Regions from separate parts of the Neisseria arctica genome, predicted to be linked through region 2. Evidence: predicted binding sites of a transcription regulator. Region 2 holds the regulator's gene; each other region holds the start of a gene.

Region 1 (7,793 bases), 690 kb from region 2:
TGAGTTGGTGGCGTGCCAGCAGGGCATCGATTTTATCGGTAAATTGGGGCAAGAAGCGTTCGGCTTCGGCCATTGCCAGCGGGCAGGTGGGCAGGGAAACACAAGCCATCGAATGCTCGCGCTGTGCAGTGGTACTGTCACTGATTAGGCCGTAGTCGCGGGCAATCTTTTCGATTTCGGCTTTATCGTTTTGGCTGACGCCAGCCACAATCAGGTTTTGGTTGGCGGTGAGACGGAAATCGCCTTTGTGGATTTTGGCTATTTCACGCACGCCTGTTTTTAATGGCCGGTTCGGATAATCGAGTAAGCGGCCGTTTTCTATAAATAAGGTGAGGTGCCATTTGCCGTCTTCGCCTTCCACCCAGCTGATGCGGTCGCCCCGTGTGGTGAAGCTGTAAGGACGGACAGGCTCGAATTTCGCACCCATGCGGTTTTCGACTTCTTCGATAAAGGTTTGTACGCCGACACGCTCGAGGGTGTAGCGCGTTTTGGCATTTTTACGGTCGGAGCGGTTGCCCCAATCGCGCTGTACCGACACCACGGCGGCGGCGGCATCTAGGGTTTTTTCAAGCGGTATAAAGCCGAATTCTCTGGCGGTGTTGGGATAGGTTTTGGTATTGCCGTGTTCCATAGAGAGGCCGCCGCCTACCAAAACGTTAAAGCCGACGAGCTTGCCGTTTTCACCTATGGCGACGAAGTTAAGGTCGTTGGCGTGTAAGTCGACATCGTTATGCGGCGGGATAACAACGGTGGTTTTGAATTTGCGCGGCAGGTAGGTTTTGCCCAATACGGGCTCTGTGGAGTCGCCGCTGTTTGCGCCTGTAACCAGCGGTGCGGCGGTTAAATCTTCGGTTGAGTGCAGTTTTTCGCCGTCAAGCCAGATATCGGCATAGGCACGGGTTTGAGGCAGCAGGTGTTCGCTGATTTTTTTTGCCCACTCGTATGCTTCGCGGTGCAGTGACGACTCGACCGGATTACTGGTGCATAAAACATTGCGGTTTACATCGCCAGCGGTGGCAATAGAATCAAGCCCAAGCGCATTTAGCCATTGGTGCATGGGCTTGATGTTGTCTTTCAATACGCCGTGGAATTGGAAAGTTTGACGGTTGGTCAGGCGGATAGAGCCGTATAGGGTATGTTCGGTGGCAAATTCATCAATACCCAGCCATTGTTTGGGGCTGATAATGCCGCCGGGCAGACGGCAGCGCAGCATGACGTTTTTCAGCGGTTCCAATTTTTGTTCGATACGTTCGACACGGATATCGCGGTCGTCTTGTTCGTACATGCCGTGAAAGCGGATTAATTGGAAATTATCACCGTTGAAGCCGCCTGTGAGGCCGTCTGAAAGATCCGAAGCGATCGTACCGCGAAGGTAGTCGCTGTGGTCTTTCAGGCGCTCGTTGTCGGAGAGCGGTGTATCAGGCAGTTTGGCACGCGGATCTTGGGAGGGCATAGGTGTTCCTTATTATTTCGTTCCGTATGGCGTTACTTTAGCCCATGCCGTCTGAAAAAGGGAAAGAATGCTTGGTTTTAATTAAATGCGATTTTGTTATATACAGATAGTCGGATTCAGACGGCCATAGGCTTTTTTGGTATGATAAACAGTCTGTACTTAGTTAAGAGTCTGCATTCATTATGGAAGTGATACGATACCCCGACAGTCCGTTTATTCTCCATCAGCCGTTTCCGCCGGCAGGAGACCAGCCAACGGCGATAGAATGTTTGCTGGAAGGTCTTTCAGACGGCCTGGCATATCAAACGCTGTTGGGCGTAACCGGTTCGGGAAAAACCTATACCATGGCCAATGTGATTGCCCGCAGCGGCAGGCCGGCAATCATTATGGCGCACAATAAAACGCTGGCAGCGCAGCTGTATGCCGAGATGCGCGAATTTTTCCCTGAAAATGCGGTGGAATATTTTGTATCGTATTACGACTATTATCAACCTGAGGCGTATGTACCTAGCCGTGATTTGTTTATCGAAAAAGATTCGGCGATTAACGAACATATCGAGCAAATGCGCCTTTCTGCCACCAAAAACCTGATGACGCGCAATGACGTGATTATCATTGCTACCGTTTCCGCAATTTACGGTATCGGTGATCCTACTGAATACCAGCAAATGGTGCTGTCGGTCAAAGAGGGCGATACTTTGTCGCAGCGCGACATCATCGCTACTTTGGTTGCCATGCAATACGAACGCGGCGATATGGACTTCAAACGCGGCTCTTTCCGAGTACGGGGCGATGTGATAGATGTTTACCCGGCCGAAAGTTCGGATAATGCCTTGCGAATCAGTTTGTTTGATGATGAGATTGACCGCTTGGATTTGTTTGATCCGTTAACGGGCGGCAGTATTCAGCGGGTAGGCCGCTATACCGTGTTTCCTTCCAGCCATTACGTTACCCCCCGTGATACGGTTTTGCGCGCTTGCGAGGGAATCAAAGAAGAATTGCGCGAGCGTATCGAATTTTTTGCCAAAGAAATGCGCCATGTCGAGCAACAGCGCATCGAACAGCGTACCCGTTTCGATTTGGAAATGCTCTATGAAATGGGTTTTTGCAAAGGCATTGAAAACTATTCCCGCCACTTTTCCGGTAAAAAAGAGGGGGAGCCACCGCCCACGTTGATGGATTATCTGCCGAAAAATACCATCATGTTTATTGATGAAAGCCATGTTACCATCGGCCAAATCGGTGGTATGTATAAAGGAGATGCCAGCCGTAAGCAAAATTTGGTGGATTACGGTTTCCGCTTGCCGTCTGCCCGCGATAACCGTCCGCTGAAGTTTCATGAATTTGAAAAAATCATGCCGCAAACCGTTTTTGTATCGGCAACTCCTGCCCAGTATGAGTCCGAACATGCAGGTCAAGTTGTCGAGCAGGTGGTTCGTCCCACAGGTTTGGTTGATCCGCAAATCATTATCCGTCCGGTGGTTACACAGGTGGATGATTTACTAAGTGAAATCAACGACCGGATTGCCAAAGGCGAGCGGGTGTTGGTAACCACGCTCACCAAGCGTATGGCTGAGCAGCTGACCGACTATTACAGTGAATTGGGAGTTAAAGTACGCTATCTCCATAGTGATATTGATACCGTTGAGCGCGTGGAAATCATTCGTGATTTGCGTTTGGGATTGTTTGATGTGTTAGTAGGCATCAACTTATTACGCGAAGGCTTGGATATTCCCGAGGTTTCTCTGGTGGCGATTTTGGATGCCGATAAAGAGGGTTTTTTGCGTAGCCACCGCAGCTTAATCCAAACCATAGGTCGGGCTGCCCGTAACGTAAACGGCGTTGCGATTCTTTATGCCGATAAAATAACCGATTCGATGAAAGCAGCCATCGAAGAAACCGAACGCCGTCGTGAGAAGCAAATCAAGTTTAACGAAGAGCACGGAATCACACCCACACAAATTACCAAACAGGTAAAAGACATTATCGACGGCGTGTATCATGAAGAAAATAATAAAGGCCGTCTGAAAGGAAAATCGGTAAAAGTGGGTGAAATCCACACCGAAGAAGATGCTTTGAAAGAGATTGCCAAACTCGAAAAAGCCATGCAGCAAGCCGCCCGTGATTTGCAGTTTGAAGAAGCGGCGGTATTGCGCGATAAGATTCGGGGGATTAAAGAAGGCTTGCTGTTTGGTGCGGCAGAATAGTATGTGTGCTTCAATGTTGTAATAAAAAATGCAGCCTGAAATCAGGCTGCATTTGCTTTGGTAACCGCACAAAGGTTCAATCTTGTATGTTAGTCGTTGTCGCTTAACAAATAACGGTAAATTGCCGCACCGATGGCACCGCCGATAATCGGTGCTACCCAAAAGAGCCATAGTTGATCGACAGCCCAACCGCCTTGGAATAATGCGACACCGGTAGAGCGGGCGGGGTTAACAGAAGTATTGGTTACTGGGATGCTGATCAAGTGGATCAATGTTAAGCCCAAGCCGATGGCAATCGGTGCGAATCCGGCTGGTGCGCGCTTGTCGGTGGCACCCATGATGATAATCAGGAAAAACGCAGTCAGAACAACTTCGATAACCAAAGCCGACATCATGCTGTAATTGCCGGGAGAGTGTTCGCCGAAGCCGTTACTGGCAAAGCCTGATGCAGCGGCATCAAAGCCGACTTTGCCTGATGCAATGCAGTAAAGCACGGCAGCGGCGGCAATGGCGCCGATTACTTGGGCTGCAATATAGGGCAGCAAATCTTTACCGTTAAAACGGCCACCTATAAACAATCCGACGGAAACTGCCGGATTAAAGTGGCCGCCTGAAATATGGCCTACGGCATAAGCCATAGTCAGTACGGTTAAACCGAATGCGAGCGCTACGCCTGCAAAGCCGATACCCAATTCAGGAAAAGCAGCGGCCAATACTGCGCTGCCGCAACCGCCTAATACCAACCAAAAGGTACCAAAAAATTCGGCAAAATATTTTTTCATTTTAATATACTTTCTTCAAAAGACTGCCTTGATTAAGGCGGTTACCATAGATATATCATAGGCGGCTATTTAACTTTAAAGTTATCGTTTTACCTTTCTTTTCGGTATTTCACGGAATAATATTAAAAATGTATTTAATCGGATACAAATAATAAATTTTATAAATAAATTACTTGTATATGATTGTTTTGTATTGTTTAAATTATTGTTTTATTTTTATTTTTTAAATTATTTATAGAGCTTTTTATCTATTTGTTTTGAAAAAATTAACTATTTTTATAAGTAGTTTATTTTGATATTTTTATACTTTTAAATTCATTTTTTAATGGGTATGTAAAGAATTGTTTTTATCTGGATAGCAATGTATTTTATTTACTTTATTTAACTTTTATAATGGGAACTATTTATAATTTTCTAAATAACCAGTTATTATATCTAAGATTTGGATAGTTTAATTAATTGTTAATAGTTTTAATATATCGTATTTTAAATATTGTGAACTAAATTTTTTATTCAAAAATAGTTATTTGGAAATAAATTTGATAAAACTGTTAGCATAAACAAAAAAAAGGTGTGACACCAGCCACACCCTAAACACACACACATCAAGAGGAAAAGAAACGTCAGCGTTGAGAACTATTGTCTGCTTGCTTTTTAACCCAGAAAAATAAAAATGTTGCAATAACAATCACTACAGCAATCGTAATAAAAGACAAAATACCTACCGGAGATGCAAATAATTCTTTAAAGAGTTCCATAGTTTTCACCGTTAGTTAAATTATGAAATTCAGTTTTTAGGCTTTGTTATTAGGCATTATAGGGAAAATCCGAGCAAGGTCTTTGATGCAAGTCAAGGTTGGGAGAGTTGGTTGTTAAATCGGGAATATTTGTATTTTGTATTGCCTAGCTACCTGAAGTAAAAGTAAAACGGCTACCAGTTATGGAAGGCCGTATGCTTTTATGGTTTAGGTTGATGCCGGTAGGAAGATGTCTGAAAAAAAAGCATGTTCGGGTAGCCTGCATCTTTCTGATAAAACCGTTTTGGCAGCTTGAATCATTTGAGGAGAGCCACAGGTATAAACTTCGTAACCGGACAGATCTGGGTAGTCTTGGATAACGTGGTCTTGAACATAACCCCGCGCACCGTGCCAATCACTATTTGCACGGGAGAGAACCGGAGTAAAGCGCGCATTCGGTAGCTGTGCGATTAAGTTTTCTGCGGTATCCAAAGCATAAAAGTCTTGTATCGTACGCATACCCCAATATAAGTGAATAGGGCGTATGCTATCTATGTTGATAAGATGATGCAGCATACTTTGGATGGGGGCAAAACCCGTACCGGCAGCTAAAAAGATAATCGGTTTTTGTCCCTCTCTTAGGGAAAATGTACCCAGAGGGCCTCTGATACGTAAAATGCTTTTGGGTTGAACGGTAGGCTTATCGTTAAAAATCATATTACTAAATAAGCCGTTGTCATGTTTTCGGATATGTAGTTCCAGCCATTCAGTATATTGTGGGTTATTCGCAATCGAATAACTGCGGGTTTGGTTGTTGGGTAATAAAATATCAATGTATTGGCCGGGATGGAAAATAAACGGAGGCGCTTTGGGGAGGGTCAGTGTCACAATGGCAGTGTGATTTCTGATTTCAATGGCGGTTATACGGGTGGGCAGGGTTTTAACGGGTGGTGCTTTGATGCCGTTATACGCAGGTACTTTGAGGTGGATATTGCTTTTTACGCCACAACAGCACATTAGGATTTTACCGTGTACGGTTTCTTCGCTGCTTAATGCCAGCTCGGCATGAGGACCTTGAATGATTTCCCCTTCGAGAATTTCTGCTTTGCACTGTCCGCAAATGCCATTTTGGCACGAGTGCGGCAAATTAAGGCCATAGCGCTTTGCTGCAGCCAGAATCGGTTCGTTATCGTTAATGGGGAATTCGGTATTGTCCGGTGAGAGAGTAACGGTGTAAGGCATAATAATGACGGGTGGTGTTGAAGGCGTAGATGATAAATAGTGATTTTGTACATGATACTGCATATGCCAACGATGGGCGATATTGGTTAATGACCTTTTTTGTATTGGAGATTGTTAAGAATTTGTTTAGAATATTGAATAAATTTTATATTTTAAAAGGAAAAGGATATGAGGAGGACTGTATTGGCGGTATTGCTGCCTGTTGTCTTTGGTTTAAGTGCTTGCGGTACATTAAACGGAAAATCTCCGCAAGATATGATGAAAATCGCGATGGAGCGTAGTACAAAGCAGGATAGCAGCTACAATTTCAGCGGTGAAATGCGTATTTTCTTAAGTGAGAAAAATAAGGGAGTGCCCTCTGATTCCCAGGCTTTTGAAAAGAGCCGTAAAATTGCTTTGAAAGAGGGCGATACTGAAAAAGCAGGACAGACAGACGGATATGAAGGTGTTTTACCTATGAAGTCTGCAGATAAGGAAAGTAAGCTGCCGGATGGGGAAGATACAGGAAACAATGAAACAGCCACATTGTCGTTGGCGGATGAGTCTGTAAGCGGAGCTGATGAAAATGCAGCAGAGGGAGATTTGTTGTCAACCATACTTGGTTCATCCGAGGAAAGTGAGAATGTAGGTGTATTAGCGACGCGAGCTTTAGAACAATATCCCAATCTAACCCAATATTTGGAAAGTGGCCGTCTGAAATATGCGGGAGCGGTTGATTTACGCGAAGAATTGTTGGAGTTAACGCCCGAATTGCTTATGCGGGGACGTAATGAATATAGCAGTATGAAACTGCCGCTTTTATTTGATTTGAAAAATCTGAGCCTTACTATGGAAGCTCCGGGCAGTATTACGGCAATATTGGATTTTTTCGTTGCTTCTCCGATGCGTTTGCGTATGTTAAACGAACCATTCCGTTTCACCTTACCGAAAGGTACTTTGGATGACATACCGTTACGGAATATTTTTAGGGCATGGGTATTGGCATCGTATAGCGCATACGGCTCATTGCCTGCGGAAACTTATCGATTGGCAGAGAAAGACGAGTTTGCCAAAGAATTAGGCGCTAAATACCGCTTGGAAATCCGGTGGGACAAGCCGACAAAAACTGCCTATGCCGATGCTTTTATAAAAGCATACAGGCAGCATTTTGATTATTTGCAAAAAACTTTGCCCGAGCAAAATATAGATGAGCAGAAAATCGAAGAGGCGCGCGATTCTGCTGAAAAATTGTCAAAAGCAATGGCAGAATTCGATTTCAAAAAATACTTTGGCAGCGATTACTATACAAGTTTTTATCTAAACCGAAACGGGCGGGTTTTGGGAGTACGCAACTATGCCCAAGTTAATGCCGAGCAGCATGTTTTGAATATTG
Region 2 (7,793 bases):
CATATAATCAGGTGTTACATTAATTTTTATTGCATGACTATCCCGCATTTACTCACCCCGCAGCTTTAAAACCATATTTGCGCCACATTCAACACCAACACAGTAAATAAAGCAGCAATAAAATCATCCAACATAATACCGAAGCCGCCATGCACGCGGGCATCAAACCATTTAATCGGCCATGGCTTGAGCGCATCAAATACTCTGAACAAAATAAATGCTACCAGCCACCATCCCCAATAAAAAGGAATGAATGCCAGCACCAGCATCATACCGACGATTTCATCCCAAACAATACCGCCATAATCCTGTATCCCCAGCTCGGCTTCAGTCTGTCGGCATATATAAATTCCCCAAACAAATAATATGGCGCAAAATATTGCCATCCCCCAACCCGAAACACCTATAAGGTGAAGTAAGAAAGCCATTGGCAATGCAGGTAATGTACCAAACGTACCCGGTGCAACCGGAGCCAAACCGCTACCAAAACCAAAGCCCAACAAACAAATTGGCCTAGATTTCAACCATGTGAAAGAAGGTTTAATTTTATCCAAAATGATCAAATCCCAAAGAGTCTAAAACTACTACCTGCCCATTTGCATCAGTTATCAGCAAATTACAACCTTCTGTAATTTTACCGATACATGTTACTTGTGTGTTGCTTTTACGGGCGGCAGCCATGACATCATCCCTTTTATTTTGCGGAGCACAAAACACCAATTCATAATCATCTCCACCAGCCAATATATATTCATATAAAACAGCAGGTGGCACACTATCTTTCAACAAAGAAAAAGTTGGAATTGCATCGGCAAAAATATGCGCCCCTACACCGGAGGCCTTCAAAATATGACCAATATCTTGAGCCAAGCCGTCTGAAACATCTTGTGCTGCACTGGCTACTGATAATAAAGATTGCCCTAAAGCCACTCTAGGTATCGGCCGCAAACGTACTTGTTCGCAAACTTTAAATACTTCAGGCGGTAATACTATTTTTTCCCAATGATGATTTAATGCTGCAGCAGCCAAGCCTAAATGCCCAGATACCCAAATATCGTCACCTACTTTTGTACCGCTACGTTTTAAAGCCTGATTTTGAGGCAACTCTCCAATGATACTAACATTAAAGACATAACTACCTTTGGTTGTATCACCGCCAATCAATGTGATATTAAATTCCTCTGCCAAGTGAAATAGGCTGTTACAGAAAGCACCTAGCCAATTCTCATCCAAAACCGGCAAAGCCGCACTTAAAAGCACCCACCTTGGTTTAGCCCCCATCGCAGCCATATCAGAAATATTAACGGCCAAAATTTTATACGCTAAATCCGCTGGATCTACATCTTCAAAAAAGTGCCTGCCAGCCAACAGCATATCGCTACTAAAACATAAATCAAACCCTGGTCGCGGACGAACAATAGCAGCATCATCACCTATACCCAATAAAACCTCGGGGTCATTTGCTCGCCTGAGTAAATACTGCCGGATAAAATCGAACTCTTTCATCTACTATGCCGGATTAAATAATAGGTTTTATTATAGCCAAGAAAATAAATCCGCCATAGCCATATACCTTTCGTGGCTAACTAACTGCCAGTTTATATACTATAAAATATACCTCTTACCCTTTGACCAATAATACTAAATATTCCATAAGGATCCATCTCAAAATTTAAATGGGGAAAATATTATTTTCTGTCATATCTTATTTAAAAGCCGAATTTCTTAAAAAATAATATGGGTGCAACAGGATTATATGATGGCATAAATTTTAAGCAAAGAACTCAAAATGAAATATTAATTACTCCGCTTTTATTAAAACCAGCAATTTTATTCACCTCACTACAATTGTAGTTAATTAGGTAATAAAAAAGCCCCGTTAAACGCGGGGCTTTCTGAATCAGGTAAAACCTTTATCAATTACGGACGGGTGTAACCGTGAATTGAAGATGCTGGGCCGGGAATCCAACCTTCTTCAGTAGCGGGACGCTCACCTTCAACTTGACCCGGAGCTACTTGGCGAGTAACCAAGGTACGGATCTTAACGTCTACACGGCGATCAGGCTCGATACAAGCGATCAGAGCAGCACGTTTCTTAGCACGAGAAACTTTAGCACCCAATTTAGCTACTTCAGCTTCACAAGTAGCAGTCATACGTGCTTGAGATTCACCCAAACCAACAGCAGTTACTTTAGTAGAAGCAACACCACGGTTAACCAAGTAGTTGGCTACAACGTTAGCACGACGCTCAGACAGAGCTTGGTTGTAAGCATCAGAACCCATGAAGTCGGTATGGCCTTCAACACGTACGGCTTCTACGTTAGTATTGCTCAAGCGTTGAGCCAATGCATTCAAGGTTTCAGTAGCTTCCGGACGCAGAGTATCGCGGTCAAAACCAAATAATGTTTGTGCAGACAGAGCTACAGTCTCATCAGCATACTCGGGGGCGACATTAACCGGGGTAGCGTCACCACACTCAATACGGCCTTGACTTGCTTTGTCCAAGTAGGTGTTTTGCCAGCATTCACCGTAGCTGTTGCGTACAATAGTTTGCTCGCGGTCAACGGTGTAACCGTGTTTAGTATGCGCTTCGCTAGCCATTGCAGTGCCTGAAGCAACCAGAGCAACGAACAAGGCGCTTAATTTAAGCTGTTTGGTCATTTTATTCCCTCATCAAAAATTGTTATGCAACGGAAACTTAGGTGCTGCCGCTACAAATCACCAATACAGGCCGCTGTATCAATTACAAACGGCGGCAAATCGGATATATCAGGTTTGCACTATAAAAAGGTCAAAGCAAACTGTCAATAGCGCGCTAACTGAAAACAACCGACAAACGGCCTGCTTCCTACCTATCAATCATGCCGAAAAATCAAACCCGTGTCATTTATTTACAACCAAAACACTACCCCTTTCATAGACAAGTTGCGCAAAAGCAACAACAAAACAATATATTGGTATGAATCTATACTTAGTGCAGTTTAATTTAACTTTTAAAAACAATTCACTTCAAAGTACAGAGAGTATACTCCCGCTTACAGATAGAAATATGTTACATTTATCTTAGTATTTGTCGTACAAATCCTACATATTTCCCGCCGACCACTCTATTTATTTATTGCCATGAAATTACAACAATTACGCTATGTTTTGGAAGTTTATAAACATAATTTGAATGTTTCCGAAGCTGCCGAAGCTCTTTTTACTTCACAGCCAGGTATTTCCAAACAAATACGCTTATTAGAGGACGAACTCGGTATCCAAATATTTATCCGCAGTGGGAAACGGGTAGTTTCGGTTTCCCAACCGGGAAAAGCCGTATTGGAGCTGGCAGAAAAAATATTGCATGATGTACAGAATATTAAAAATATCGGAAATGAATTTACAGATCAAAATACGGGTTCTTTAACAATAGCCACTACACATACGCAAGCACGCTATGTACTGCCGCCGATCGTAGCGAAATTTGTCGAACGCTATCCCAAAGTACAGCTCAGTATCCGCCAAGGTAACCCTCACTCAATATCGCAAATGGTTGCGAGCGGAGAGGCGGACTTTGCCATTGCAACCGAATCCCTTGAGGAACATACCGATTTACGTAAACTTCCTTGCTCAGAATGGACCCACGCAGTGATTGTACCTAAAGAGCATGCCCTACTTGACCTACAACGCCCTTTAACTCTCGAAGACCTTTCGACATATCCTCTAATTACTTATGAATTTGCCTTTAATAACGGTAGCAGCATAGCCCGTGCTTTCCAAAAAGCATATATTGAACCGCCTAAGGTTGCTCTTTCTTCCGCAGACACAGATGTTTTAAAAACTTATGTTAACTTGGGACTCGGTATCGGCTTAATGGCGAAAATAGCATTTGATCCCGAGCATGACCACACTCTACGTATGATTCCCGTAGATCATTTGTTCGAACCATCTTCAACTTACATAGCACTGCGTCCTGATACATATTTGCGCGGTTATACTTACGATTTTATTAATATATTTTCTTCCCCGCTAACTCGCCAAAAAATTGACCAAATTCTCTATGCTCCGATAGAAGAAGACTTCTCCATTTAGTTTCAAACAAGCATCAAAACTGATTAATTAATGATATTAGGATACGAAACCTTACAAATATATCAAACAGGCCGTCTGAAAGTTCAGACGGCCTGTTTGATATTTAAGCTATATTTATTTTTGTCAGAAAGCTTTTGGATTTTTACTTGAGCACCACTTTATTTAACCCTGTCAAACCGCATGTTCCGCACCATATACCATTTGCTTGAGTACTTGGGGTTTTAAAATTTGAATATGTTTATGCTCAACCAAAATCCAGCCTTCATGATGAAATTTCGATAAAGTTCTGCTCACTGTTTCTAATTTTAATCCCAGATAACTACCAATTTCCTCACGCGACATCCGCAAAATAAAATCATTGGCCGCAAAACCTCGGGAGTAAAGCCTGCTTGACAAATTTAATAAAAAAGCAGCCAACCGCTCTTCAGCACGCATATTCCCAAGCAATAGCATTACTCCTTGATCACGTACAATTTCACGGCTCATCAAACGGAAAAAATGAGTCTGCAAGCTGGGGATTCTTTGACCTAACATTTCCATATGGGCAAACGGGAGCTCGCATACTTCGCTATCTTCTAATGCGACGGCATCACAACTATGTACATGCGAACAAATACCGTCCATACCGATCAACTCACCCGACATAAAAAAACCGGTTACTTGATCGCGGCCATCTTGGCTGGCTACGGTTGTTTTAAAAAAGCCGGTACGTATAGCAAACAAAGAAGCAAAAGGCTCGCCTGCCCGAAATAAAAACTCGCCTTTTTTCAAGCGGCGGCTTTGTTTGATCACAGCATCAAGCTGCTCAAATTCAGTCGGCATCAACCCCACAGGCAAACACAGTTCACGCAGAGAACAGGTCGAACACAATGCTTTCATTTGATTTTGAGTGGTGTGTGCAGACATAATTTCTTCTAGGCTTTATAGCCTTTAAACCCTTTAAAATTAGAGTGATTGACTCAAATCAAGACATCATCATCTTGGTTGGCACATTCTACCAAACATCCGTAAAATTGCCCAATCCGCTATCACGGCGTCCGATTATTGTAACACACCCTTTTATAAAAGCCGCCACATGAAAACCATACCTATACACACCAGCCAAGAACCGGAGTTTAACCGCGAACTAATTGCCAGCCTACCTGCCAGCGGCCCCCGCTACACCTCTTATCCTACGGCAGACCGCTTCCATAGCGGCTTCGGCGAGTCTGATTACCTACAAGCGTTACAGCAGCGCAATACCGGAGCACTCAATAAACCTTTATCCCTATATATACACATACCTTTTTGCAATACCATTTGCTATTACTGCGGTTGTAACAAAATTATCACAAAAGATAAAACACGTGCCGACGCATATATAGAATACCTAGAAAAAGAAATGGCTCTATTGTCCCCGCATCTCAATGGGAAGCTTCCACTGGCACAGCTCCATTTTGGCGGCGGCACACCCACCTTCTTAGACGATGACCAGCTGGAACGTGTTTTCGACATGATACGGCGCCACTTTCAATTACTGCCGAACGGTGAGTATTCAATCGAAATAGACCCAAGGAAGGTCAGCCGGGAAACCGTCTTTCATCTGGGACGCCTCGGTTTCAACCGTATGAGTGTCGGTATTCAGGATTTCGATCCCAAAGTACAACAAGCCGTCAACCGCATCCAAACTGTTGAGGAAACCCGTGAAGTCATCGAAGCAGCGCGCGAAGCAGGATTCAAATCTGTTAGTGTTGATTTAATATATGGTTTGCCATATCAATCGCTTGAAAGCATCAAACCCACTATCGATACGGTTTTAACACTTGATCCGGACCGACTGGCACTTTACCACTACGCACACCTACCTCATATTTTTAAACCTCAACGCCGTATCGACACTGAGAGCGTACCAGGCAGCGAAGAGAAGCTTGATATACTTCAATACGCCGTACAAACCCTTACTCGGAAAGGTTATACCTTTATCGGTATGGATCATTTTGCCAAACCCAATGACGAATTAGCTATCGCCCTGCGTGAAGGCTGGCTTCAACGCAATTTCCAAGGTTATTCTACCTATGCGGACTGCGACTTAATTGCCATTGGCGTTTCCAGTATCGGTAAAATCGGCAATACTTATGTTCAAAACGAACGTGATATTGATGCCTATTACAACGCTATCGACAATGGTCGTTTACCCGTTATGCGCGGTTACCGCCTCAACCGTGACGACATTCTGCGTCGAAATATTATTCAAGATCTAATGTGCCGATTCTCACTTGATTTTCAAACATATGAAAGTTTGTTCGGTATTCCGTTCAAACAATATTTCTCAGAAGAATTGTCCGATTTACTAAACTTGGCCGAACGCGGCCTAATAATACTCAAACCTCAAGGTTTGACCGTCACGCCCAAAGGCCGCTTTGTGATCCGCAATATCGCCATGGTTTTCGATTATCATCTGCGCCATAAAGAAACAGCTGCAAAATATTCACAGACGGTTTAACCACATAAATAAAAAGGCTGCCTTCATGATGGACAGCCTTTTTATTTATAAATACAGGTTTTCCAATCAACCCACCTAAAAAATATAAATACATAAGAATTAACTTAATAAAAAATAACCACTTAAAAATAAATCAATAATTTTACAAAGATATAAAATATAAGCTAACGGAGAACAGCATTTTATTATGTTAGCCTGTTTGTTTTTTGATATATTTATCTAGCATTATTATCCGGTTAGACTTTAAAATGAAAAAATTCTTACTGATTACATTATTAAGCGGCTTCTCAACCATGGCCGCAGCAGAGGGACTGTATATCCAAGGTGAACTTGGCACATCTCGGTTGGTGTTAAAAGCAGACAATCAAAATCATAAAGATACTGTCACTAATACGCGTATTTCTGTAGGTAAAAGCTTCGGCAATGCCCGTTACGCACTCGATTACACCCATTTTGGGAAAGTAAAATTCCACCTCTAATGCTTATTCATCCACTCAAGGGGATTTAAGCGTACAAGGTACTGGCATCTCGGCAATTTATGATGCGCACAATCAAACTGCCTTAACACCTTATGTGGGTATTCGTGCAGGCGCCAATCGTCTAAGCGGCAATATTGAAAACCGTACCAATAATAGCTCTTACAGCTATTCAGAGACCAATACCCGTTTGGGGATTGGTTTGCTGGCGGGCGTACAATATCAAATTAATGATCAACTGGCATTCAATGTTGGCACAGAGTATAACTATCTAGGCAAGCTGGATGGTGATAAATATCCTACAAAAGTACATCAATACGGCGCACTCGCAGGTTTGCGTTATAGCTTCTAAACCAAGCATACAGCAATAACCATAAAAAATGAAAGGCCGTCTGAAAAGTTTCAGACGGCCTTCTTTTATCATTGCCATGTTGCTCAAACAACCGACAACATTTATTATCAAAAGAATATAAATCATATTAACAAATGGGTTGCCTAAAACATGCAAAATATTACCGACTATGTACGCAATACCGCGACAGCAGCCAAAACCGCATTTTACCGATTGGCGTCCTGCTCATCAGCCGAAAAAAATTACGCACTTTTACGCATGGCCGAATTGATTCAGATAAATCAAGCAAATATCTTAGCTGCAAATGCCAAAGATATGGCAGCAGCAACTGAAAAAGGTCTCGATACCCCACTATTAGAAAGGCTAAGGCTCACAGAAAAAACCGTAGAGAGCATGTGCGAAGGCTTAC
Region 3 (7,793 bases), 450 kb from region 2:
TTTTTTCTGAGTCCAACTACAGGCCTAAAGTAAGTATTTGCCGATATACCCGGTAATCTTATTTGAAGAACTGGCAAACGTGTTATCAAAATATTATCAGCCCCGAAAGCTCATAAAATATTGCTCAACCATCCAGCAGTATTTTTAATACCTTCGGCAGCAAACAATAAACCATCACCTATTACCAAACGCAGGCATATCATTGTATAAACACGCTTAGCTTATCGGAAAGGCTCAGCGTAATTTAGCCGGTACGGAAGGCGCAGGCAGCCGTTTTAACCCCGTACCTGCTAAATCAATATGGCCGAAACGCGAATGACCTTGGTTCCAATCTTCTACTGCAAGGCACAAAGATTCCCTGCTGTCGGCAACAAAATTCCACCAAATTAGCGTAGGATACGGCAACGGTTCGCCACCCAAAAGCATCACATGGCAATCAGTTTCCGCATGCAGCAGAAGGCTTGACGCGCCGTTAAGCTCGATAAAGGCCAATTCATTTTCGACAAATACCTGCCCAGCAACCTGCAAGCTGCCAGAGATGATCAAAACACCGTATTCCCAACCGGAATTTAATGCTACAACATTTTCACCACCTGCTTTTAAGCGTATATCCAATCCAAGCAGCGGGCTGTATTGCCGCGTAGGAGCGGTATGGCCACCGTAACTGCCTGTGGTTAAGGTATAATCCGCCCCGTTTTCCGTCCATGCGGGTAATTTGGGATAATGCTCAAACGAAGGTTCGATTTCTTGATTCAATGGTAGCGCAATCCAAAGCTGTACGGCATGCAGATGTTTTATACCCTCAGGAGTTTGCTCGGTATGACTGATACCTCGGGCATCACCGGTACCGGCAGTCATCAGATTAACTTGGCCGGGACAGATTAATTGCTTGTATCCCAAACTATCTTGATGCCACATTTCCCCCTGAATCATCCAAGTAAAAGTTTGCAGGTTAGTATGCGGATGAGCGCCAACCTGCATACCATCTGAACCCGGGCCGAATACGGCAGGCCCTGCATGATCTAAAAAACACCATGCGCCAATTGTGCGGCGGCCACTTTGCGGTATCAGGCGTGCAACCGGTATGCCGCCTACATCTTTCAACCGCGCGCTGACTTTGTCTACCTGCATGAATCTTCCTTTTGATTAGCTATATCGACTCGTTATTTAGCTATGTTTGCTATCTTTTCAAATCCTGCTTGTCATTCAGTATAATGGCTTTCAGGTAAACCTAACAGATAGCTTCACCACAGTGTTTTTTACGTACAGGCCGTTTGAAAACTTACCGGCTGATATTTCAGACGGCATTCAGTAAATAATTTTTTTTCCGTATCCCTCTAAAATTTCTTTAATTCCCAATACGGTTTCCCGCGCAGGCGGGTGTATACCTTCGAGCTTGTAAGTATCGCCGCATAATGCCCACTTATGTGCGCCCAATTCGTGATACGGCAACAATTCCACCGTATCGATATTACCCATATCGCCGATGAACTCACCTAACAGATGAGCCGACCTTTCGTCGTCGGTATAACCCGGCACAATCACAAAACGTACCCTTACCGCTTGATTGCGTTCCGCCAAATAACGGGCGAAATTCAAAGTTTTGGTATTGGCTATACCGACTAATGTCTTGTGGATTTCCGGATCTATCTGTTTCAAGTCGAGCATGACCAAATCGGTATTATCCAGCAGCTCTTCCAATATATTGTCATAATGCAAAGCATAGCCGTTGGTATCCAAGCAGGTGTGGATATCATGAGTGCGGCAGGCTTTAAACCAATTGCGGATAAATTCGTATTGCAGCAACGGTTCGCCGCCTGTTGCCGTTACACCGCCGCCCGTTGCTTTCAAATAATGGCGGTAAGAGAGTACCTGCTTCATCACCTCTTCTACGCTTAATTCCAAAGCCTTATCGGTATGCATGTCCCAAGTATCACGGTTGTGACAATAAAGGCAACGCATCAGACAACCTTGCATAAATAAAACAAAGCGCAAACCAGGGCCGTCTACCGTTCCGCAACTTTCGATAGAGTGCACGATGCCTTTGCCTTGGTAATGGCGGCTTCCGGCTTGGGATACCGCTACTTTTGAGCGGATAATCGGTATATTTTTCATTTTTCGAATATTTGTGATTATTTCTTCAGACGGCCTGTCATACCCTAAAGCAGAACATTTTTAAAAATCATACTTACAGGCCGTCTGAAAACCAAAGTAAACATATTGACTGCCCTGACTATTTATTTGCCATCCGCATGAAAAGTGCCGGAAATACTCCGGCACTTGCATCTTCAGAGATCGGCTACAGTGTTTTACATACTGGCCGTAAAGGTACGGGTGATGACGTCTTGTTGCTGCTCTTTTGTGAGCGAGTTAAAACGCACGGCATATCCCGAAACACGGATAGTCAACTGCGGATACAACTCTGGATCGTTCATAGCTTCAAGCAGCATTTCACGATTGAGTACGTTCACATTCAAATGCTGTCCGCCTTCAATACCTTCTTCATGATGGAAATAACCATCCATCAAACCGGCCAAGTTTTTCTCGCGGGATTCGCCGTCTTTACCCAATGCGCCCGGCACAATCGAGAAAGTATAGGAAATACCATCTTTGGCAAACTCAAACGGCAGTTTGGCTACAGAGCTGAGCGAAGCCACCGCACCATTGACATCACGCCCGTGCATCGGATTCGCCCCCGGGCCAAACGGCGCACCGGCGCGGCGGCCATCGGGTGTATTACCGGTTTTTTTACCGTATACCACGTTGGAAGTGATGGTCAGCACGGATTGGGTGGGGAGGGCATTGCGATACATTTTATGGTTGGCCACTTTTTTCATAAACCGCTCTACCAAATCGCAAGCAATGCTATCGACCCGATCATCGTTATTGCCGAATTGCGGATATTCTCCCTCAATCTCAAAATCAACGGCAATATTGTTTTCATCACGAATCGGGCGCACTTTGGCGTATTTAATCGCCGACAGCGAATCCGCCGCTACCGACAAACCGGCAATACCGCATGCCATCGTACGCTTCACATCACGATCATGCAGCGCCATCAGTACAGCCTCGTAAGCATATTTGTCGTGCATATAATGAATGATATTCAGGGCGGTAACATATTGGGTAGCCAGCCAATCCATGAAATTATCCATGCGGTTCAATACGGTATCGTAATCCAGTACTTCATCGAGAATCGGCTCGGCTTTGGGGCCGACTTGTTCTTTTGATTTTTCGTCTACGCCGCCGTTAATCGCATAAAGCATGGTTTTAGCCAGATTGGCACGCGCTCCGAAAAACTGCATGTGTTTACCCACCACCATCGGGCTGACGCAGCAGGCAATCGCATAATCATCACTATCGAAATCCGGACGCATCAAATCATCGTTTTCGTATTGGATAGACGAAGTATCAATCGATACCTTGGCACAGTAGCACTTGAACTGCTCAGGCAGCCGCTCCGACCACAATACGGTAATGTTTGGTTCGGGCGACGCTCCCATGTTGTAAAGCGTATGCAGGAAGCGGAAGCTGTTTTTAGTTACCAATGTCCGACCATCCAATCCCATACCGCCGATGGATTCAGTGGCCCAAATCGGGTCGCCTGAAAACAGCTCGTCATATTCTGGCGTACGCAAAAAGCGTACCATACGCAGTTTCATAACCAAATGGTCAATTAGTTCTTGAGCCTGCAATTCGGTCAACGTGCCGTTTTGCAAATCACGCTCGATATAAATATCCAAAAACGAGGAAACACGCCCGAACGACATCGCTGCGCCGTTTTGTGATTTTACGGCAGCCAGATAGGCAAAATAAGTCCACTGAACCGCCTCGCGGGCATTTTGAGCAGGGCCGGAAATATCAAAACCATAGCGTGCCGCCATCTCTTTCATCTGACCGAGCGCACGGTATTGCTCACTGATTTCTTCGCGGCGGCGGATTACCTCTTCCAAATCATTGCCCGCTTCCAAATCTGCCTGCAAAGAATCAAACTGAGCCGCTTTATCGGCCATCAAGCGGTCGATACCGTAAAGAGCCACACGACGGTAATCACCGATAATCCGTCCGCGTCCGTAAGCATCAGGCAAGCCGGTTAGCACACCCGATTTACGGCAGCGGCGGATATCGGGGGTGTAAACGTCAAATACGCCCTGATTATGGGTTTTACGGTATTCGGTAAATGCTTTTTCCACTTCCGGATTCAGAGGGCTGTTATAAATACGGCAAGAGTCCATCACCATTTTCAAACCGCCGTAAGGCATGATGGCACGTTTGAGCGGTTCATCGGTTTGTAATCCGACTACGGCCTCCAAATCTTTATTAATATAACCCGCTTCATGGCTGTTGATACCGGCCACAATTTGTGAATCGATTTTATAAGGTGCATGGGTACGGTTTTCGACCTTGATACATTCCATCACTTCATGCCACAACTTTTTCGTTGCTTCAGTAGCCGGCTGTAAAAACTCCGCCCCGCCTTCGTAAGGCGTGTAGTTTTGCTGAATGAAGTCGCGCACATCAATGCCCGCCTCCCAGCTTCCCGATTTAAAACCTGTCCAAGCGGCAGGGCGTGTTTGTGTGGTCGCACTCATGCTTTAACTCCTATTTAACAATTCAAACCAACAAGATAAATAATTTTCTGAGTATTTAGCATAGCACCACAATATGGCACGGTTAATACATAAAAACGAAATAAAATTACTTTATTGACTTACATCATGAAACAAAATGTAGTCTAAAAAACAAGCGTTCCTAATGCTGGCAATCACTTTTCTACAAGCGTAAAATAAATAAATTACGCGCGTTAACATATTTCAAAAGTTTCCCCGTATACCAACCCATCTGCTTTGGTTCCAAACGTAAAAAGGCCGTCTGAAAAATTTCAGACGGCCTTTTTAACCCCCCAACAGAGCACTCCGCTCACCATTCTAATCGGATATATTTTCAATCTGCGGCAGTAAAATAGTGATTACATTTTCGGCGGTAATAATTTGCCCGGATTAAGCAAGTTATGCGGATCCAATGCCGCCTTTACCGTACGCATCAAAGCAATTTCCGCATCGGTACGAACACGCGGCAACCAATGGTTTTTCACCTGACCGATACCGTGCTCGGCAGCAATGGTTCCCTCGCAGGCCAATACGTTTTCATACACAATAGCATTTACCGCATCTTCATAAGCATATACTTCATTACTTAATACGTCAGGCAGGAAAGTATTGTAATGCAGGCTGCCGTCACCCAAATGCCCGAATACGACAATGCGGATACCGGTAAACACCTTTTCCAAGGCAGGCCCACAACCGTTTACAAACTCGGCTACGCGTGCAATCGGTACGGCAATATCATGTTTGATACTGGCACCCAAGTTACGCTGTGACGCTGAAATATTTTCACGCAATTTCCACCAATCGGCCCGCTCTGATTGTGACTTCGCCAAAGCGGCATTTTCAAAACCCTGCTCATATAAAAACTCAGCCAGCAAACTACCCAAGTCATCTCGCGGCACAGAATCGGTTAATTCCAACAAAATATGCCACTCGGCATCCACGGGTGAGCGGGTTCGGCTGAATTCGGCAGACAGAGATAACGCAAATCGGCTGACCAACTCAAAACTGCACAAGCGTTCGGCAAAACGTCCTTGAATCAAAGTTAGCAATTCAACGGCTCTGTCAATATTTTCTACGCCTACCCAAGCGGTTTCGACAGTTTGCGGCTGTGCAAACAATTTCAGAGTCGCTCCCGTAATAATGCCGAGCGTTCCTTCGCTGCCGATAAACAAATGGCGCAGGTCATAACCCGTAGTATTTTTGTGTAACGGCTGTAAATGCGATATCAGCGTACCGCCGGGCAGTACCACCTCCAATCCCAACACCAAATCACGCATACTGCCGTAACGTAATACATTCAAACCACCTGCATTACAAGCAATGTTACCGCCGATTTGACAAGAACCCTCACTAGCCAAGCTCAAAGGGAATAAACGTCCGGCGGCGGCGGCGGCCTGCTGAACACTCTGAAGCACGGCACCTGCATCTACCGTTATGGCATTGTCGGACAAATTAACCTGACGGATTCGGTTGAGTTTGCTTAAATTCAACAATACCCCGCCATCCGGAACTGCCGCCCCGCACAAACCGGTATTGCCCCCTTGTGGCGTAACCGGAATACGGTTTTCATAACAAAAGCGCATCAGTGCCTGTACACCTTCTACACTGGCAGGCTGTACCACCGCATCTACCCGTCCCGTATAACGACGACGCTGATCAGTTAACCAAGCTTCCGTATCTTCAGGCAATTCGGCAGAAGATAAAATTTGTTGCAGCTTTTGCTTAAGCGACATTTGTCATTTCCCTAAATCAAAGTTTTCAGACGGCATCAATTAAAAGTAATCAAAAGAATATTAAAGCATTATGTTTGTTTATATTCATTTACCATATCTTTACCGTCTGGAATCCATATTATGGAGGATATTTACAATTTACCGTAAGTACAGAAATAAGCAGTATCTACCGCTACTTTCAGCTGAAATTTGCTGTTTGCATCAACGGTAAAACTTTCCCCCGCAGAAAATATTTGCCATTCATCCGAACCGGACAATTTAACTGTTAAAGCACCGCTGATTACTGTCATTGTTTCAAAATCGTCGGTACCGAACTCATATTCTCCCGCCTCCATCACTCCGACCGTTGCCGGTAAGGTTTCGGTTTGCAGTCCGATAGAAGCAACTCTACCGTTGAAATACTGATTGATCTTCAACATAATTTTCTCTCTATTTTTCTCCAAAAGTTACGATATCTACTATTTTGCCAATATGTTTATTAAATACCTTTATCCGATATCTGAAACCCTATTTTTACCAACAAATATCTATTTTACTTGTCTACTATCATAATAAAAGCGGGATAGGCAGATTCAAACCTTACCTAAAACCACTCTCATTCACATATTTTGCCCACGCCTTTTACATATAGCAGGCAAAACAAAAGCAGGATACTAGAAGTATCCTGCTTTGCAATCTATATTCGGATAGATTATTTAGTAGCAGCAGAAGCAGCTTCGGTAGCAGCAGAAGCAGCAGCTTCAACAGCAGAAGCAGCAGCAGAAGCGGCTGTATCAGCAGCAGAAGCGGCTTCAGTAGCAGCAGAAGCAGCAGCTTCAGTAGCAGCAGAAGCGGCCTCGGTAGCAGCAGAAGCGGCAGAAGCAGCAGCCTCGGTAGCGGCAGAAGCAGCAGAAGCAGCAGCTTCGGTAGCTTTAGTAGCGCTATCGCCACAAGCAGCCAATACCAAAGACATCAGGGCAGCAGCAAACAATGATTTTTTCATTTCTATTAACCTTCTTTATTGATCAATTTTAAAGATAACTAAAATTTGGCCGGTCAGTATTGCACGGCCATATTACAAATCCATGACTGAATTTTCAGCAATTATGCCGCACGCCCCACGCCAACGCAATCATGCTGATTGAGGTTGCCGTAGGTTGTGTTTCTTTTAGTGTGCCTTCAGACGGCATAAGTTCACATAAAATCACCCCTTTTATTCGAAACAACTGCCCAAACTCTTTTTTTAATCTATTTTTTCAATTAGTTATATTAATTTTTAAAAGAATTGATAATTTTGCAAAGGTTCTGTTTCTTTTGTTATCTTTTTTACAAAAGTTGCGAAAAAGCAACATACAAAAATTTTCATGGGTATTTCTTTTGACACCGGCACCGCTTTACATACCCGCAAAGAAACCTTTTATATAGATTTCGTATGCTACAATTAGTATGTTATTCACCTACTCCGAGAGGA
Region 4 (7,793 bases), 800 kb from region 2:
TCTGCAAAGTAGAGGAGCATATTGCCGATGCTCTAGAGAAAGGCGCCGTATGTTTGGCAGGCGGTAAACGCAGCGCTTTGGGAGGAACGTTTTTCGAGCCTACGGTATTGGGCGGCGTAACTGCCGACATGAAAGTCGCACATGAAGAAACCTTCGGCCCGCTCTGTCCGGTATTCAAATTCGAGCATGAAGAAGACGTCGTAGCTGCCGCTAATAATACGGAATTCGGCTTGGCCGCTTATATCTATACGCAAAGTGCTGCCCGTCAATGGCGTGTGGCCGAAGCTTTAGAATATGGCATGGTTGGTATCAATACCGGATTAATCAGCAACGAAGTTGCACCCTTTGGCGGTATCAAGTCCAGCGGCTTGGGACGAGAGGGCAGCAAATACGGGGTAGATGAATATTTGGAATTGAAATATTTGTGTTTGGATTTGGGCTAGAACAGTGTTGCTGCCGTACGATAAAAAAGCCGTCTGAAAATATTTTCAGACGGCTTTTTTAGTTTGATCGGCTTTAGCCGTTAACGTTATCTGTTTGCGGAGCCGGTACTTCAAACACTTGGCGCAGATAAGCGAGGAAAGTGTCGTTGTCGGTCATGGTTTTACCGGGGCTGTCGGAGAGTTTGGCTACCGATTGGCCGTTGCATTCCACCAGTTTCAAAACGATATTGAGGGTGGTCAGCCCCATATCATTGGTTAAGTTGGTACCGATACCGAAGCTGGTTTTGAAGCGGTCTTTGAAGTATTGGTGCAGCGCCCATGATTTTTCGATATTAAGGCCGTCACTGAAAGTCAGCATTTTGGTATGGCTGTCGATTTTCAGTTTTTTATAGTGATGGTAGGCTTTGTCGCCCCATACATAAGGATCTCCGCTGTCGTGGCGCAGGCCGTCGAAAAGCTTGGCGAAGTATAGGTCGAAATCGCGCAGGAAGGCATCCATGCCGACTACGTCGGTTAGGGCGATACCGAGGTCGCCGCGGTATTCGTGTACCCACGCCTCAAGAGCGGCTTTTTGAAAATCGCGCAGGCGGACATCCAATGCCTGAAAGGCTTGTAGAAATTCGTGTGCCATCGTACCGATGGGTGTGATACCGAGTTTTTTAGCAAGGTAAACATTGCTGGTGCCGCGTACGATATTGGGCGCGGCGGCATGAAGGGTTTTGATGACGTGTTCCTGCCAGGCCAGCGTATAGCGGCGGCGGGTGCCGAAATCGGAAATCAGGAACGGAGGATCTTCGGGGTTTTGTTGCTTATCGAGTTCTTGGAGCAGGGCGGCTTTGGCCTGAAGGCGGCACTCGCCTTCGGCGAGGATTTCGGGTGTTTCCAAGCGGCGGAAGTAGAGTTCATTCACGATTGCCAAAGTGAAAATTTCAAAGAACATGGCTTGGATAATCGGGCCTTCTACTTTGATGTTCAGACGGCCTTTGCTGTCTGTGGAAACGGTAATAAAGCGGCGTTTGAGCTGGAAAAGCTCGAGATAGTCGACAAAGTCGCTTTTGATAAAGCGCATATCACGCAGATATTGGAGCTCGTCTTCTTTAAATTTGACTTCGCATAAGGCATCCAGCTCGCGTTCGAGTTCTTCTTTTATTTCGGCCAGCGGGTAAGCTGTTTGATCGTTGTTGCGGCAACGGAATTCATAGACGCCGTGTGCTTGCGGGAATTGGTGCAGCACTACTTGCAGCATGGTGAATTTGTATAAATCAGTATCAAGTAGGGAATGGATAATGGGAGCGTGCGGCATGAGAATGATTCTTATCGGTTGCAATGATGTTATTAAACCACGTTTTACGGAGTTTGGGTATGTACCGGATAGGAAGTCATGTTTAGCTGCAAGTATTTGTCTCAGTTAAGTATCGTATCAGCATGGAAAAGGCCGTCTGAAAGAATATGAAGAGACTGCAAACTGCAAAAGTTTTCAGACGGCCTGCAAACAACAAATTGGTTTTGAAGAACGGTTTATTCCGGCATTTGGAAATGGCAGCGGGCAATGGCGAAAGGTTTTGACTCGTCTGCTTGCCAAGCTTCTACCGAAAGATTGGCTATGCGGCTGCCCTGGCGGGTAAGAATACAGCGGGCATAAGCGGCCTCAGGGCGGGCGGAGCGCAGGTAATCGATAGAAAAATTAATCATTTTGGGTATTTCGGTGAGCCCGGCTTGTTCGTACAGATAAAGTGCCGCACAGCTTTCCATAAAACCGCCGATCAAGCCGCCGTGCAGTGCGGGTAGGAAAACGTTACCGATGAGCTCGGGTTTGTAGGGCAGGGCGTAAATACGGCGGCCTTGGGCGTCTTGGCCGGTTTGCAGGCCGATAAATGCGGCATAGGGCATTAATGATTCGGCAGGCTCGGGTTGGCTTGCGGTGAAGTCGGGAGTCGCCGGAGACGGAGGCGGAAAGCGTTGGTACGATTGACCGGCATGTCGGCTGAAAAAGTTATGCAGCTGCTGTTTTTGCTCATCCGAGAGGGCTGTACGCATGAAAGTGGCGGTACTTAGAGCGATGGGATCGTTCGGATCGTCTTGATAGCAGCGAGTACGGACGAAAGCGACTTGCCCGGCCAAACGGTGGCAGGTGGCGCGGCAGAATACGGGCCGGTCGTTGCGGGCGGGGTGCATATAATCGATGCGCATATCCAGTGTCGCAAGCGCTTCGTAATCGGGCAGGTGGGCGGCAACGGCACAAGCAGAGGCAACGTCGATTAGGGCGCATACCGCGCCGCCGTGTATGGTGTGGCTATCGTTGCGTCCGACCAAATCGGCACGGTTGGCAATGCTTAAAATGGTTTGGCGGTTGCCGGTGTGTTTGAGTTTCAAGCCGATATCGAGACAGTGCGGCAAGGTTAGGTAATGTTCGGAGAGATAGCGGTAGACTTCGGGGTTTTGCGGCATGATTTATCCTTTGCAGTAACAATATTATTTTTATTTGTATTAAGTTTTTGTGCTTAACTTTCAGAGAGGCGCCGTGTCGTTGCCGTCTGAAAGCATTGTTTCGAATTTTTCGCTACCGTCTTGCAGGTGGATTTCGATGGTGTCGAAGCCTTCGTCTTGGATGATGCGTACCAAGCCTTCTTTAGCCAGTTCGAGTAAGGCGATAAAGTTAACAACAACATAGGCAATGCCCTGTTCGGGCTTGAATAATTCGTGAAACAAGCAGCTTCCTTGGCGCAGCCGACGCAAAATACTGCTCATTTGCGCGCGTACGGAAATGGCTTCGCGCACCACTTCGTGGCTTTGCGTGTGTTTGGCGCGGGAGAGAATAGCCAGCCAGGCTTGAGTAAGGTCGGCGGTTTGTACATCGGGCAGCTTGGCTTCAATGGCGATTTCAAGCGGCAGGTATGCCCATGCAAAATCACGGCCAGCACGCGGCAGAGCGTCCAAACCTTGTGCCGCCAGTTTCATTTGTTCGTAGGCAAGCAGGCGGCGTACCAATTCGGCGCGGGGGTCGGCAGCTTCTTCGTCTTCAATGCTTTCGGGCTGAGGCAGCAACAAGCGGGATTTGATTTCTATCAGTACGGCGGCCATCAGCAGATATTCGGCGGCCAAGTCAAACTGATGGGCTTCCATTTGGGCGATATAGTGCAGATATTGTTCGGTGATTTTGATCATCGGAATATCTAGCACATCAATATTTTGCTTGCGGATAAGATACAGCAGCAAATCGAGCGGGCCTTGAAAGCTGTGCAGTACCACCTTAAGCGCATCGGGCGGTATAAACAAATCTTGCGGTAAATCGGTTACCGGTTGGCCGAAAATCCATGCGACGGCATTTTCGGGGGATGAGGGCGGTGCAGAGACGGCTGGCTTATTCATGGGCTGCAATATGGTCGATGGCGGCTTGCGCACAATATAGGCCGAACGAAGCGGTTACCAACATGCTGGCACCGTAACCGGCGCAAGATAAACCTTGAGGGGCGGTATCGGTAGCGCAGGCTTCGCCCGATTGGGGCGGGGTAACGTTTTCGGTGGAATAAACACAGGGTACGCGCATTTTGGCTTGGGTATCTCGTGAAAAACCGTAGCGTTTGCGCAGAGTATAGCGAAGATTGGCCAACAGCGGATCGTGGGTAACACGGCTTAAGTCGGCAGTACGGATAAGGGCCGGATTTTTTTGTCCGCCGGCTCCTCCGCTCATAATAAAAGGTTGCTTTTGGGCGACAAAATATGCGGCCATAGCGGCTTTCACGCGGACTTGATCAATCGCATCAATTACGAAATCAAATTTTTCGGAAAAAATTTCAGGCAGGTTTTCAGGGGTTACAAAATCCTCAATTTCTACCACGTGGCAGCTTGGGTTGATTTGGGTAATCCGCTCTCCGAGTGCGCTGACTTTGGCTTTGCCGAAATCATCCGTAAGTGCGTGAAGCTGGCGGTTAACATTGGATTCGGCAACATTGTCTAAGTCAATCAAGGTAAGTTTGCCTATGCCTGAACGTGCCAATGCTTCGACTGCCCACGAGCCTACCCCGCCTACCCCGACCACGCAAACGTGGGCATTTGCAAAACGCCGTAGCGCTTCGTCTCCGTAAAGGCGGGCAATACCGCCGAAACGACGGGCCGAAACAGGTGGATGCTTAAGCATAAAATGACCTTGTGATAAATCAAAAACCAATAAAATAACAGCTGGCAAAACAATAGGAACGTATTATACTGCAAAGAAAGGGGTGAAACCCAATTATGCCAACGACAGCCGGCTCTTTGAGTCTGCATGAATCAGGAGGATAGATATGTATAAACATTTGGTTGTAGCGGTAGACGGCAGCAGCACCGCACTCAATGCTTTGAAACACGCGGCCGGCTTGGCTGTGGCGATTAATACCAAGCTGACTTTGGTCAATGTGGCCAATCCTGCCGAATATATGGCACTTGCTCCCGAATTTTTGCAGCATGAAAGCTATGAAGCCGCCGCTGTGGCCCAAGGGCATGAAGTATTGGATTTTGCGGTCAATACCGCTAAGGATTTAGGCGTGACCGATGTAGACAAACATCTTCTGGTAGCCAATAAAGGCGCGCGCGAGATGGCTCAGGAATTAGTAGATTATGCCGACTCGCAAGGTGCCGACTTGTTGGTGTTGGGTACGCATGGCCGTACCGGTTTGATGCACCTACTGATGGGCAGCTTCGCCGAAACAGTCATGCGCCAAAGTCATTTGCCACTGTTGGTAATTCGCAGCGAGGGTGAAGAAGAATAATACGCGTTGAATTTGGTATATTTTTATTAAAATGCCGTCTGAAAATTTTCAGACGGCATTTTTCAGATGGCTTTATTTCAATTTTAGTAACGACTCAACGTTTAATAAAATCATCTCATTGTCATCTGCTTTATTCGGATCTCGGCTGCTGGAGTATGGCAGGTTGTTATCGTTGCCAACAATAATATGTTTGTCATCGACTATATCGACATTTTCAATCGTAAAAAATGGAAATTTAAATACGCCTTCGCTTAGTGGTTTCTTGGCGATTTTATCCGGATCTTGAATATTGAGCAGATCGATATAACCTAATTTTTCCACGTTTTGGCCTATATTGTTTTTGCCGAATCTAACTAAATATACCCGTTTGAATTTAGGGAGATTGCTGAAACAGCGGGTAGTATCTTTATCCGTCGGCTTACAGGCTTTTTCGGTGATTCCCTCTCCGTTGTCTCTTTCTATGATTAAAGCACGGTTTGTATCAATCATATTGAAGTCGCCAATAGCATTACCATTGTCTTCCAGCGGGTATTTCCAGAAATTACCCGTCCATTTTTGTTTTTTTACATCAAACTCTAAGATGCGCAGGTAATTTTTTCCATTGTCGTTTTCATAGCTATTTTTATCGGCATCCCATAGAGCTCCCTCCAGCAGAGGATATAATATTTTCCCATCCACAGAAGCCCCCATTCCTTCAAAACCTTTAGAACGGTTGACTTCAAACTTCATCTTTGAGGCCGGGGTGGCCGGTGATTGTAAACTGAAGTGTTCCGGTGATCGGATAACTTTTCCGTTAACTTCGGTTTCAAAAATATTCAATACTTTGCCCGTCAAATCTGCTTGGATAAGGTAAGGGCCGAATTCGTCGCCAATCCAAATATTGCCTCCGATAATCTGTAGGCTCTCCGGATCAAAATCAGCTCCTGTTAAATAACGGGTTTCGGTGGATTCGTTAATAATATGGAAAGGGATTTTTTTATCGGGATCTTTTAAAAAAATGGTTTCAAGCGGAGAGAAAGTGTGGTTTTTAAAATCGATATGATAACGGGTGAGGTATAGCATAAAATCCGGCGAATTTTTTCGGTTTCCTGCGCCGTTATCTGTCAAAACCCAATAACTGTCGTCGGCCATTTTGGTAATGCCGGAATGTCCTTGAAGCGGTTGCCCGTCAAAAGGTAAAAATACACCTGTCGGGCGATTATCCGAAAAGCCTTCAATGCTGTTTAATTTTTCTGTTCGCTTGCTGGTAGTGAACTTCCCCGCATTTGTCAATACTTTAGGGGCATCGGAGGGGGCTTGTATAAAGGATTCGGCAGGTAATATAGCATGGCCGGCCAATATGGCAGGGTGTTCAATAGCAGCGGCCGAAGTATATTGTGCTATTGCGAGTAAGACGGTAGCGGTGAGAACAGATTTACAGGTTTTGAATGTCATGGTGGGAAAATCCTATAGGTTAAGTTTCAATGTAATTTTAGAAACTCAGTATGACAATCTTGTGGCTGTTGGGAATTTTATGGTGCGTTGATCGGTTTTATATATGGCATATATGCTATGCTTTAACTGCTATGTACTTATGATATTAAAGTATTTTATTTTTTAAGCACGTGATTTGTAAGTTATGGAATAGCCTCACATTAAAAGATATAACGCAACAAATTATTTTTAACAATCGTCCAATGTTGTACCGCAAAAATAAAAAATGCCGTCTGAAAATTTTCAGACGGCATTTTTTATTAAGCAATACGATAATGTTTTTGATAATTAGAGGAACCAACCTCGCACGGCTTCTAAGCCGCAGTGGTTAATACATAAACGGGCATTTTGTTGGGTTTTGGGTTTGGCCCGGTAGGCAATGCCGATGCCGGCTTCTTGAAGCATCGGAATATCATTGGCTCCGTCTCCCATGGCTAAAACCTGTTTCTTTCTCAAACCCAGTTTTTTACGGTATTCGGCCAGTAGTGATGCTTTGGCTTCGGCGTCGATAATACGCCCTTGCAAGCGTCCGGTCAGCTTACCGTTTACTATTTCAAGCGTGTTGGCATAGCTGTAATCAAGGCCGAGCCGGTTTTTCAAACGGTCGGTAAAAAATGTGAAACCGCCCGATACCAGCATAAATTTCACCTGATTTTTTTTGCACTCTTCAATCAGATATTCCGCACCGGGCGAAAGCTGTAAAACATAATCGTAAACTTCTTGGAATACGCCCTCTTCCAAGCCTTTGAGCAAAGCGACACGGTGGCGAAGCGATTGTTCGAAATCCAACTCGCCGCGCATTGAGCTTTCGGTAATTTCGGCAACTTGGTCTTTTAGGCCCACACCGGCGGCAATTTCGTCAATACATTCAATAGTAATCAGCGTGGAATCCATATCGCTGACAATCAATCCCAATTCGTTGAAGGGCATATCGGGTACTATGCCGAAATCGATCTGTTGGCGGGTAAGTTCGGCAGCTATGGGGTCGGGCAGGGTGTAATCAGGCTCAACCGCGATGCGTACGATACCGGGTGCGTAGGGTGTGGTTGCCGGTAAACCACCGAGTGTGTAGGAGGCAATATCGGGATGCTGTAAAACGAGAGAATAGCTCATGATGAGTGAAGGTGTG

The links. Region 2 encodes FNR, which switches genes on or off when oxygen is low (the NO sensors DNR and NnrR bind a similar motif). Its sites were predicted from a motif close to TTGATNNNNATCAA; they were not measured.
Region 1: a site for FNR is predicted at 5,283-5,296, ahead of LVJ86_RS06000 (DUF3149 domain-containing protein). Genes of this name have one in related genera too.
Region 3: a site for FNR is predicted at 4,707-4,720, ahead of pflB (formate C-acetyltransferase). Genes of this name have one in related genera too.
Region 4: a site for FNR is predicted at 4,591-4,604, ahead of LVJ86_RS01850 (universal stress protein). Genes of this name have one in related genera too.

Annotation. Positions count from the first base shown of each region.
Region 1 covers NZ_CP091510.1:1,310,611-1,318,403, reverse strand. Annotated here, with positions in the region: gene cysI (assimilatory sulfite reductase (NADPH) hemoprotein subunit) at 1-1,453, opposite strand, end outside; gene uvrB (excinuclease ABC subunit UvrB) at 1,636-3,660, shown strand; gene aqpZ (aquaporin Z) at 3,750-4,442, opposite strand; gene LVJ86_RS06000 (DUF3149 domain-containing protein) at 5,066-5,200, opposite strand; gene LVJ86_RS05995 (2Fe-2S iron-sulfur cluster-binding protein) at 5,408-6,421, opposite strand; gene LVJ86_RS05990 (hypothetical protein) at 6,590-7,793, shown strand, end outside.
Region 2 covers NZ_CP091510.1:2,003,252-2,011,044, forward strand. Annotated here, with positions in the region: gene apaG (Co2+/Mg2+ efflux protein ApaG) at 1-48, opposite strand, end outside; gene LVJ86_RS09275 (phosphatidylglycerophosphatase A family protein) at 66-554, opposite strand; gene thiL (thiamine-phosphate kinase) at 547-1,506, opposite strand; gene LVJ86_RS09285 (OmpA family protein) at 1,921-2,661, opposite strand; gene LVJ86_RS09290 (CysB family HTH-type transcriptional regulator) at 3,124-4,074, shown strand; gene fnr (fumarate/nitrate reduction transcriptional regulator Fnr) at 4,246-4,980, opposite strand; gene hemN (oxygen-independent coproporphyrinogen III oxidase) at 5,150-6,556, shown strand; gene LVJ86_RS09305 (hypothetical protein) at 6,805-7,035, shown strand; partial or broken gene LVJ86_RS09310 (opacity family porin) at 7,046-7,384, shown strand; gene LVJ86_RS09315 (glutamate-5-semialdehyde dehydrogenase) at 7,535-7,793, shown strand, end outside.
Region 3 covers NZ_CP091510.1:1,554,248-1,562,040, forward strand. Annotated here, with positions in the region: gene LVJ86_RS07170 (pirin family protein) at 235-1,131, opposite strand; gene pflA (pyruvate formate lyase 1-activating protein) at 1,309-2,115, opposite strand; gene pflB (formate C-acetyltransferase) at 2,310-4,592, opposite strand; gene LVJ86_RS07185 (FAD-binding oxidoreductase) at 4,970-6,343, opposite strand; gene ppnP (pyrimidine/purine nucleoside phosphorylase) at 6,475-6,762, opposite strand; gene LVJ86_RS07195 (hypothetical protein) at 7,035-7,325, opposite strand.
Region 4 covers NZ_CP091510.1:421,316-429,108, forward strand. Annotated here, with positions in the region: gene LVJ86_RS01825 (NAD-dependent succinate-semialdehyde dehydrogenase) at 1-443, shown strand, start outside; gene pncB (nicotinate phosphoribosyltransferase) at 517-1,746, opposite strand; gene LVJ86_RS01835 (PaaI family thioesterase) at 1,962-2,891, opposite strand; gene LVJ86_RS01840 (segregation and condensation protein A) at 2,952-3,812, opposite strand; gene LVJ86_RS01845 (tRNA threonylcarbamoyladenosine dehydratase) at 3,805-4,581, opposite strand; gene LVJ86_RS01850 (universal stress protein) at 4,727-5,191, shown strand; gene LVJ86_RS01855 (esterase-like activity of phytase family protein) at 5,264-6,625, opposite strand; gene serB (phosphoserine phosphatase SerB) at 6,953-7,777, opposite strand.